3 regions of the Paeniglutamicibacter sp. ZC-3 genome follow, and region 2 is predicted to be linked to each of the others. Evidence: riboswitches for the same ligand, from Rfam matches in the RefSeq annotation. Region 2 holds a riboswitch; each other region holds the start of a gene.

Region 1 (3,269 bases), on a different contig from region 2:
AATTCAACATCGGCAGAGGTGGCCACTGATTCGAAGCCAACCTTCAGGTCGCCGATGATGTCGGCAATATTCTCAATGCCGACGCTCAAGCGGACAAGTCCCGGGGACACGCCTGCGGCAACCTGCTCCTCCTCGGTGAGTTGCGCGTGGGTCGTCGACGCCGGGTGGATAACCAGCGAACGCACGTCGCCCAGGTTGGCGACATGGGAGTGCAGCGTCAGCGCATCGCCAAAGCCCTGGCCCGCTTCGCTCCCGCCGGAAATCTCGAACGAAACAATGGCGCCAATGCCCTTGGGTCCATACTTGCGCCCGCGCTCGAACCACGCGCTGGATTCGATCCCCGCGTAGTGGACGCGCTGCACCTGTGGTTGTGTCTCCAGCCATTGTGCAACTTCCACGGCATTGGAGACGTGGCGCTCCATGCGCAGCGACAGCGTTTCCAGCCCCTGGGCAATCAGGAATGCATTGAACGGGGAAACTGCCGACCCGAGGTCGCGCAACAGTTGCACGCGTGCCTTGAGGACGTAGGCAAGGTTGGCGCCTAGTGCACCGTTGACGCCGAGGTCCCGGGCGAAGACCAGGCCGTTGTACGACTCGTCGGGGGTGTTGAAGCCGGGGAATTTCTGCGGGTCGGCGGCAAAGTCGAAATTGCCCGAGTCAACAATGACACCGGCGATTGCCGTTCCGTGTCCACCGAGGTACTTGGTGGCGGAATGGACCACGATGTCGGCTCCCCACTCGATCGGGCGGATCAGGAACGGCGTGGCCAAGGTGTTGTCAACGATCAGCGGCACACCTGCCTCATGCGCAATGGCGGAAACGGCTTCGATGTCCAGCACGTCCTGGCGCGGGTTGGAAACCACTTCGCCGAAGAACGCCTTGGTGTTGGGTTGGACGGCTGATCGCCAGCCTTCCAGGTCATCCGGGTCCGAAACAAAGGTGACTTCGATGCCCAGCTTGCGCAGCGAGTGCTTGAACAGGTTTTGGGTTCCGCCGTAGAGGCTCGGGCTGGCCACGATGTGGTCTCCGGCCTCGGCAAGGTTCAGGATCGAATAGGTGGTGGCAGCTTGTCCTGAGGCCAACAGCAGTGCGCCAACTCCACCTTCGAGGCTGGCAATCCGCTGCTCAACGGCGTCCTGCGTGGGATTTCCGATACGCGTGTAGATCGGCTCGAGCTCGGCCAGGGCAAAACGTGCAGCGGCGCTTTCGGCGCTCGGAAACACGAATGACGACGTCTGGTAGATGGGCAGTGCTCGTGCACCGGTTGCGGAGTCGGGCTCCTGTCCCACGTGGATCTGGCGGGTTTCAAAGGACCAGTTGTTAGACATATCTTCCCCTTCAAGGATTCTAGGGGGTATGCCCGAAGCCGACTCCGGCGGTGGCCGTGTCTTGGCTGGGGGCATTCCCGCGCTTGTCCCACGTCGTTTTGACGTGGGGCCTGGTCTTCACCCGGGGCACCCCACCGCGGCGGAGGGTTGCCGTTCAGCAAGCCGGGGCTTTCTGCTGAAACTCATGACCTTGTCAATAAGTCTGGCCCAGGGCTTCACATGTTCGCAACCACATCTCAAATTGTGACAAGTTGGCGGCAATCGCACTAGCCGCAGACGTTTAAAACGACCAACTGAAACGCAAGTTAGGTCAACCTAAGTCGAGAGCCAGATCACAAAGTGCCATGATGGGCACATGATGAGGCTCGACCATGTAACTTACGCTTGTGGACCCGACGGTCTAGCGGCAACTGCCGCTAGGATCGGCGCGGTTCTTGGACTCGAATCAGTAAAGGGCGGTGTGCATCCACGTTTTGGTACGCGCAATGTCATCTTCCCGCTGAAGAACAACCAGTACCTGGAAGTTGTCGAAGTACTCAACCACCCGTCGTCTGACAAGGCACCGTTTGGCCAGGCCGTTCGCGCCCGCTCCGAACTCGGAGGTGGCTGGATGGGGTGGTGCGTCGCTGTTGACGACTTGGCTCCTGCCGAGGCACGCCTGGGCCGCGGCTCGGTGCCGGGAAACCGGAAATTCCCCGATGGACGGGAACTGACCTGGCGCCAGATCGGCATCAACGGCCTGATTGCGGACCCGCAGGTTCCCTACATGCTTCGCTGGGATGAGGGCACCGAGGATCTGCACCCCTCGAAGGCACTGGATCCTGTGGGGAAAATTTCCTCAATCTGCATCGCCGGCTCCAGCGAACGGGTCGCCGACTGGCTCGGACAACCCGAGCAGTTGCCCGTTGGCGACGTTGTTGTCGATTGGCAAGCGCCGAACGGGACGCCGGGAATCCTTTCGGTAACGTTTGAAACTCCCACGGGTCCCATCACGCTGTAACAAAGCAGTCATGGGAAGCACTAGCAACGTGGGGGTGTCCGGAGGTGATCCGGACACCCCCACATTGATTAATTCCTTGTCTGCTCCGCCGACGGTTACGGCGCCACGCCAAGCGAGGCGCGAGGGATGCCGGTGGGCCCGATTTCCTCGAGACTATCGATCCGGCCGGAAACCGGCAGTCATCGGCGAAAAGTGATCAAACCGTGCTTTAGGATCCCAACCCGATTGCTGTACCCACCAGCGCATAACCGACGAATCCCGCAACGTCCAGGAACGCGTGGGCGATAACCAGCGGCATGACCCTGCCTTTCCTGGAATACACGTAGCCGAACACCACACCCATGGCGACGTTCCCGATGAACGGGCCAACGCCTTGGTACAGGTGGTAGCTGCCCCGAAGCACGGCACTGACGCAAATGATGTGCCATTTGCCCCAGCCCAGTCGCCCGAGGCGCTCAAAGAGGTACCCGACGACGATCACTTCTTCCAGGATGCCGTGGCGGATCGCGGAGAAGACCAGAATCGGGACAGTCCACCAATAATCGTCCAATGCTGCCGGCACGATGATCGTGGTCAAGCCGAGCGCACGGCCCACCGCATAGACGCCAAGGGTTCCGATGCCCATGACCAGGAACAACCCGATTCCCCACCCCAGGTCGCGTACCGGCCGCACCAGGTCAAAGCCAAGCCTGCCAAACGGATTTCCTCCGGGAATCCGCCAGAGCAGGTAGAACACCAGCATCACCGGCACCAGGGCAAAAAAGATGTCCAGCAGCTGGTAAGTCAGGTCGAAGTACTGGCGTTGGTTCAATGAGTTGTTCAGCGACGTCGTCTGTGAGCCCAGGGGCGCCCGAGTCATCTTGTCGATGAGGTTCACGATGGCGTAGATACCCGATCGGCCGAGGGACAAACCCAGAACAATAAGCAGCTCGATCTTCAGT
Region 2 (3,269 bases):
AGGGTCTTGGCCAGGTCGGTCCAGTAGGACAGGTCCTTATAGCGGGCGGACTGGTCCTTGGGGTGCTTCCACAGACCCGGGGACTGGTGCCCCACGCAGTTCATGTCGAAGGCGTTGAAACGGATGTGGCGGGGGGCGGGTGTCTGGCTCATGTTTGTCCTTCGCGAGGTGGTGGGAGTTTGCGGATCCGATGGTGCGCGGATCAAGTCATTGGTTCGGTGGCGGTTGGCGGTTTTAGGGGAGGCCGGTTGCCGGTATTGCACCCACGTCGCCGATGGCGTTGAGCTGCTGGGGTGCCGTTCCATTGACCTCGTAGTCGCCGATGATGCGCGCCTTGTAGATCGCCGGGTTGTGGGTGGCAACGGTGCGCGCGTTGCGCCAGTGCCGGTCCAGGTTGCAGCCCTTGGCGGTTGCCGAGGCGCCCAGTCCGTCAAAAAGCTTGGTCGCCGCCGAGAGAACCAGCGGCTGGACCACGGCTTGCGCCCGATCCGCGGCGAGTTCACACACCGCAAACCGCTCTGCCGGGCTCAGCGAGGCATCGGCAAGCGCGATCTCGATCTCCGCCACGGCGGCCAGGACGATGGAGTCGACGGCGAACGCGGTGCCCGAGATCTCGCCGACCAATTGGAGCACCTGGGGTTCCTCGCGCACCGGAACGCCCGTTCCGGTGCTGAAGCTTCGAGTGCGGGCCTGGACCGACGAGCGCACGTCATTGAGAACCGCGCGCGTGATTCCGGCTTGGACCCCCAGGAGCACCAGCTGGAAGATGGCGGATTCCGGGTCGTTGACCTGCTGTTCGTCGGGCAGGATCGTGTCCACCGGGACGTTCTCGAACGTGGTCGAGCCGGTGCCGGTGAGTTGCTGCCCGAATCCGTCCCAGTCGTCAAAGATCTTGACCCCGGAATGCTGCGTGGAGACCACCGCGATCTGGCGGCCGGCGCGGGCCGGATGCGCCACGGCGACGGCGACCCAATCGGCGTAGATCGTGCCGGTGCAATAGTATTTCTCGCCATTGAGGATCCAGCGTTCGCCCTGCTTGGCAATGGTCGTGTTGAGCGTGCCCAACCGGTTCCCGCCGCGCTCGGTGTAGGCGTTGCCGACGATCTGGCCGGCAACAATGCGCTCGATCCAACGGTGCCGCAAGGCATCGTCCTCAAGCAACAGCACGGATTCGACGAAGCCGATGTGTGAGCGCCACAGGTGCGCCACCTGTGAATCCGCCTCGGCGAGTTCGATCAAGAGGCGGAACAAGTCGGACACGCTTGCCCCATAGCCACCTGCTGCCACCGGGATGCGCAATGCCCCGAATCGCACCCGGTTCAGCCAACCGACAGGTTCAAAGGGGAGAGTCCGGTTGGCATCGCGCTCGCCGGCCCCGACCGCGATCTTGGCGAAGACCGGGCGGAAAATCGCAGCCAACTCGTCATAGTGACCGTTCAGTGGAACGCCCGGCGTGAGTTTGAGCAGGTGTCGGGCGGGGGTGTCGCCGGTGAATGCGTCGAGGTTGACGGCGCCAAAGATGTTCGGGTCCGCCTCGACGGCGTGCGCTAGTGCAAATGAATCGATAGCCATGAATTCTCTCCATCGGTCCTGGCGTGAGCACCTACCGCCCAATTAAGGGGAAGGGGTTGCTGCGGCGTCATGGAGCCAGATCTCTCGGCCGCTCTGGATGGTTGTTGGACATATTTCTACACGCCCCGGCGAAGCGGAGACAACCCGGTTCGTCACAAATGGCACGTGCGTCACAGGGCACAGCGGGCTTCCTGGCCCGCCGCGGCATCGGCTCAGTAGCGACCCAACGCCGATCCGACAACCATTTCTTCGACGAGACACCAGCCTTGGCGCGGAGGTCAGGCGACCCGGGGCCCCAGGTTCAGCCGGCCCGCCCGACAGCGGGTTCACGCGGCTGGACGCGTGATACGCGGGCCGGGAGGGCGGTCCCCCGCCGGCACTTTGGCGCTCGTGGAAAGAAGATGAAAATTCCCTATTTCATCAAATTTCATTCGATGGATTGCCGATTCTTTCCGGCTTGTCGAACGTTTCGTCACATTACGGCCGGCTTGCCTCCATGACGCCGGATCGACTTTGATGAAGGTAACAACCCATCCCGAGCGGCCGAGAGATCTGGCTCCATGACGCCGCAGCAACCACCTCGACCGAGGCCGGTGCTACCGCCAGGAACGATGGAGAGAACATGACTTCCACGCTTGACCACCCCACGCTTTCCCTACCGGCACGCGGCTCCAACCCGGCGCTTCGCGTGACGTTCAAAGGCGTTGGACGCAGCTTCGACGGTCGCAAAGTGTTGGGTGATGTCGACCTCGAGATCGCGGGCGGCGAAGTCGTGGCAATCCTTGGCCCTAGCGGTTGCGGCAAGTCCACGTTGCTTCGCTCGGTCTCCGGACTGGACCGACCCTCCACGGGCCAGGTCCTGATCGACGGCACCGCCGTCAACGGCCTGGACGCCCGATGCGCCGTGGCTTTCCAGGAACCGCGCTTGCTGCCGTGGCAATCCGTTGAAAAGAACGTGGCTTTGGGGCTTCCCCAGGGTACGGACCGTTCCATTGGCGCCACCCGCGTAGCCGAACTCCTGGAACTCGTCGAGTTGGATGCCCACAGCACCTTACGGCCGCGGGAAATTTCCGGCGGCATGGCCCAGCGCACCTCGCTTGCACGGGCACTGGCCCGACGCCCCGGAGTCCTGCTGCTGGATGAACCATTCGGCGCGCTGGATGCACTTACACGCCTGAAAATGCAGGACCTGCTGCTGGACATCCACGGCGCCTACCCGACGACCGTCTTGCTGGTCACCCACGACGTCGACGAGGCGCTCCAGTTGGCCGACCGCATCGTGGTGTTGGGTCGCCCGAACGGCGCCACCTCCGCCACCGTCACCCAGGTCCTCACGGTCCCCGGCGCACGTCCGCGCCACCGCAGCGATGAAGCCCTGGCCCGAATGCGCAGCTCGCTGCTGGCGTCGCTCGGCGTTGACGCGCACCGCCACTAGCACCGGCCCCCAATCACTTCCACTCCACTCGCTTCTTAGAACCAGCGCCGCACTGGCGTGCGGTCGAACACTCAAGGAAACCACTTATGAACCGCAAATTCTTCTCGCGTCGCGCGCTCATCGCCACCACCGCGCTGGCAACTGCCACCGCACTGCTGACCGGTTGCGCCGGCGAAGGCTCCGGCGGCGCCAGCGCCAACGAAGCCACGACGCTCAACATCGACTTCGCCACCTACAACCCGTTGAGCTTGGTGCTCAAGGA
Region 3 (3,269 bases), on a different contig from region 2:
CACCCCGCCCCAATGGGCCCGGTGTTCGCAAGCGACCTGGACGCCGTCGCGGCACGGAGGGCAGGCGCCGCAGCTATTGGCCCAGGGCGCCACCACGAAGTCGCCCACGGCCAGGGTTGAAACCCCTTCGCCGACCGCCTCGATGCGGCCGATGAACTCGTGGCCGATGCGCCGGGGCCTGGGCGTTTGGCTGACCCCGCGATAGGGCCAGAGGTCCGAGCCGCAGACGCACGAGGCGGTGACGCGCACGATGGCGTCGGTGTCGGCGAGCAATGTCGGCTCGGGGCAGTTTTCGACGCGGATGTCCCGCGGTCCGTGGATCAGGGTGGCGCGCATGTGTTCCTCCGCAAAGTGGTGGGCCGGCAATGGTTCCACTCTATGCCCAGCCTGCTGCCGCTACTCGGATACCAGCGCTGGCTTCCCGCGGAGAGGCGCACACCCCTTGCGCACGCTCCGGTCAACCAGCATAATAAATGAACGATATTCATTTAGCGTGATGGCCATCCCATGCACCTTGTCCGGCGCCGGCGTATCGCGCACCACCTACCAAGCAGGAGCACACACCATGAGTTGGTCAATGCCCGCCGAGACCTCGGCCCAGAAGCGCGTCTGGATGGCCTTCCCCCACGAGGGATACACGCTGGGCGTCACCGGGGCCGAGGCCCACGCGGCTCGCTCGACCTGGGCCAACGTCGCCCACGCGGTGGCCGGGTTCGCCCCGGTCGTCATGGTGGTGGACCCCGCCGACGTGGAAATTGCCGCACGCTATCTCGATGAGCGCATCGAGGTCCGCACGGCCGAGCTCAACGACGCCTGGATGCGCGACATCGGGCCGACCTTCGTTACCGACGAGCACGGCGGGCTCGCCGCGGTGGACTGGGTGTTCAACGGCTGGGGCGCCCAGGACTGGGCTGCCTGGGACAAGGACGAGAAGATCGGTGCCATCGTGGCCGAGTGGGCCGGCGCGCCCCGCATCGCCTCGACCCTGGTCAACGAGGGCGGCGGCATCCACGTCGACGGGCAGGGCACGGTGCTGGCCACCGAGACCGTGCAGCTGGATCCCGGGCGCAACCCCGGCATCACCAAGGCCGAGGTCGAGGAGGAGTTCGCGCGCACCCTGGGCGCCACCAAGGTACATTGGCTCCCGCGCGGGCTGACCCGCGACAGCGAGGAATTCGGCACCCGCGGACATGTGGACATCGTGGCGACCATCCCCTCCCCCGGCACCGTGCTGGTTCACATGCAGGAGGACCCCGAGCACCCGGACTACGCGGCCAGCCGGGAAATCGCCGCGTCCTTCCGCGGCGCCACCGACGCCAGGGGCCGCGAATTCACCGTGATCGAGGTCCCTGCCCCTGCGACGCTGCGCGACACCGAGGGGTTCGTGGACTACAGCTACATCAACCACCTGGTCGTCAACGACGGGGTGGTGGCCTGCACCTTCAACGACCCCAACGACGAAAAGGCCCTGGCCGTCCTGGCCGACGCCTACCCGGGGCGCAAGGTGGTGGGCGTTGATGCCCGCGAGCTCTTCGCCCGCGGCGGCGGCATCCACTGCATCACCCAGCAGGAGCCGATGCCGACGGTGAAATGAACCCCCCTCTCGGGAAGGCAGGGTCACTCGCCGTCACAGATGACCGTTTGTTGCTCCCCGCACGCCCGCGCTGGCAAAGTGTCCCCGCTTCGCCGTAGGGTTGGATCAGCTTCACGAGTTCTGGTTGCCGCCTAGGCATAGCTCCGACTAAAACAGACGCCAACCCCATAGTTGCACGGTGGGTGGTTCGGATGACGAAGCGGCCCTGTCGCGCATCCCGCACGAAAGGGCAAGGACAACGAACCCCAAGGACGTGTGCACATCATGTACGGCCCCACCCTGACTTCCGCCCCCACGGATAACCCGCTTCCGCGCTTCACCGGCGACTGGATCACTGCTTGGCTCCGCCTCGACGCGGACACCGACCTGCTGCACATTGGCGCGGGTCCCGACGAGTGGGTGCTCGAGGCACTGGCCCCGCACAAGCTCTCGGCCGCATTGGTCGGCCGCGGCCCCGTCGAGGTCCAGTTCAACCCCGAGCTGCTGGTTCTCCTGCTGCCCGGGGCCCACGAACTGGTCGGCAGCTCGTTCTTCCGCCTGCGCGCCTGACGCCCCGCCGGGCCTGGTGCTAGATGTCCAGCACCAGGCGCCCGCCCTTGCAACGCGACACGCAGATCATCATGGTGTCGCCGGCCTCCCGCTCCTGATCGCTGAGCAGCGAATCGCGGTGGTCGATCTCCCCCGCGACCACCGGGGTCTCGCAGGTCCCGCAGATGCCCTCCCGGCAGGAGTTCAGCACCTGCACCCCGACTTCTTCCAGTGCGGTGAGGATGCTGGTGCCCACCGGAACCTGCACCTGAAGGCCTTCGGTCGTCTCTACGGTGAATTCATGGTCTCCCGCGGCAGGCGCGCTCGCGGCCGCGTCGGCGACAAAGCGTTCAAAGTGGAACCGTGCGGGGTCCTGCCAACCGGTGGTGAGCGTGGCGATGTAGTCCAGCAGCGGGCCGGGGCCGCACACATAGGCGTGGAATCCCGCCGCCGGGCCGCCGAGCAGCTCGCCCAGGGGATAGAGCCCGGATTCGTCGTCCGCGTGCACGTGGACCTTCTCGCCGTACTGTGCCAGTTCGCCGGTGAAGGCCATGGAGCTGCGGCTGCGCCCCAGATAGACAAGGCGCCACGGCACCCCGGAGGCCTCGGCCGCGCGCAGCATGGGCAGGATGGGCGTGATGCCGATGCCCCCGGCGATGAACACGTATTCGGGTGCGGGCCCGAGCGCGAAATTGTTGCGCGGGCTCCTGACGCGCAGCTGCTCGCCGGGCTTCAGTTGGTCGTGGATGTAGGCGGATCCGCCGCGGCCGGCGGGCTCCCGCAACACCCCCAGCCGCCAGCGCGGCTCCCCGGGGGCGGAGCACAGGGAGTATTGGCGCAGCAGCCCGTTGGGGAGCATGACGTCGATGTGCGATCCCGGACTCCAGTCCGGCAGGGCGAGCCCGTCCGGGCGGGCAATGCCCAGGGAGAGAACCGATTCGGATTCCCGCCGGATGTCCACCACGTCCACGACGAAGAACCCGTCCTCGCTCGTCTGGCTGGTCGCCACCGGTTCCTCGATGATGTGCTTTTCACTTGTGCTGATCACGATGCACCTCCAGTGCTGTGGATTGGGTGGGTGGTGAGTACTGTCTGCGGCGTTTGAGGGGGCCGCGCCGCTGCCGGCTCGTCCAAGGCGGCCAGGATT

Evidence for each region. Region 2 has a riboswitch for S-adenosylmethionine ahead of OIU93_RS09445 (acyl-CoA dehydrogenase family protein). Riboswitches for the same ligand answer to the same signal wherever they lie in the genome.
Region 1: it holds a riboswitch for S-adenosylmethionine, as region 2 does, so the genes downstream of both, OIU93_RS00715 (bifunctional o-acetylhomoserine/o-acetylserine sulfhydrylase) here and OIU93_RS09445 (acyl-CoA dehydrogenase family protein) in region 2, are expected to answer to the same signal.
Region 3: it holds a riboswitch for S-adenosylmethionine, as region 2 does, so the genes downstream of both, OIU93_RS02680 (hypothetical protein) here and OIU93_RS09445 (acyl-CoA dehydrogenase family protein) in region 2, are expected to answer to the same signal.

What each region holds. Positions count from the first base shown of each region.
Region 1 is NZ_JAOYTG010000001.1:154,927-158,195, forward strand. It holds gene OIU93_RS00715 (bifunctional o-acetylhomoserine/o-acetylserine sulfhydrylase) at 1-1,328, opposite strand, end outside; SAM riboswitch class IV at 1,403-1,518, opposite strand; gene OIU93_RS00720 (VOC family protein) at 1,684-2,328, shown strand; gene OIU93_RS00725 (CPBP family intramembrane glutamic endopeptidase) at 2,537-3,269, opposite strand, start outside.
Region 2 is NZ_JAOYTG010000007.1:19,838-23,106, reverse strand. It holds gene OIU93_RS09450 (LLM class flavin-dependent oxidoreductase) at 1-152, opposite strand, end outside; gene OIU93_RS09445 (acyl-CoA dehydrogenase family protein) at 235-1,572, opposite strand; SAM riboswitch class I at 1,579-1,676, opposite strand; SAM riboswitch class I at 2,100-2,190, shown strand; gene OIU93_RS09440 (ABC transporter ATP-binding protein) at 2,195-3,007, shown strand; gene OIU93_RS09435 (aliphatic sulfonate ABC transporter substrate-binding protein) at 3,094-3,269, shown strand, end outside.
Region 3 is NZ_JAOYTG010000001.1:600,743-604,011, forward strand. It holds gene OIU93_RS02670 (zinc-dependent alcohol dehydrogenase family protein) at 1-336, opposite strand, end outside; gene OIU93_RS02675 (agmatine/peptidylarginine deiminase) at 566-1,594, shown strand; SAM riboswitch class IV at 1,704-1,836, shown strand; gene OIU93_RS02680 (hypothetical protein) at 1,859-2,143, shown strand; gene OIU93_RS02685 (PDR/VanB family oxidoreductase) at 2,163-3,170, opposite strand; gene OIU93_RS02690 (aminotransferase class I/II-fold pyridoxal phosphate-dependent enzyme) at 3,167-3,269, opposite strand, start outside.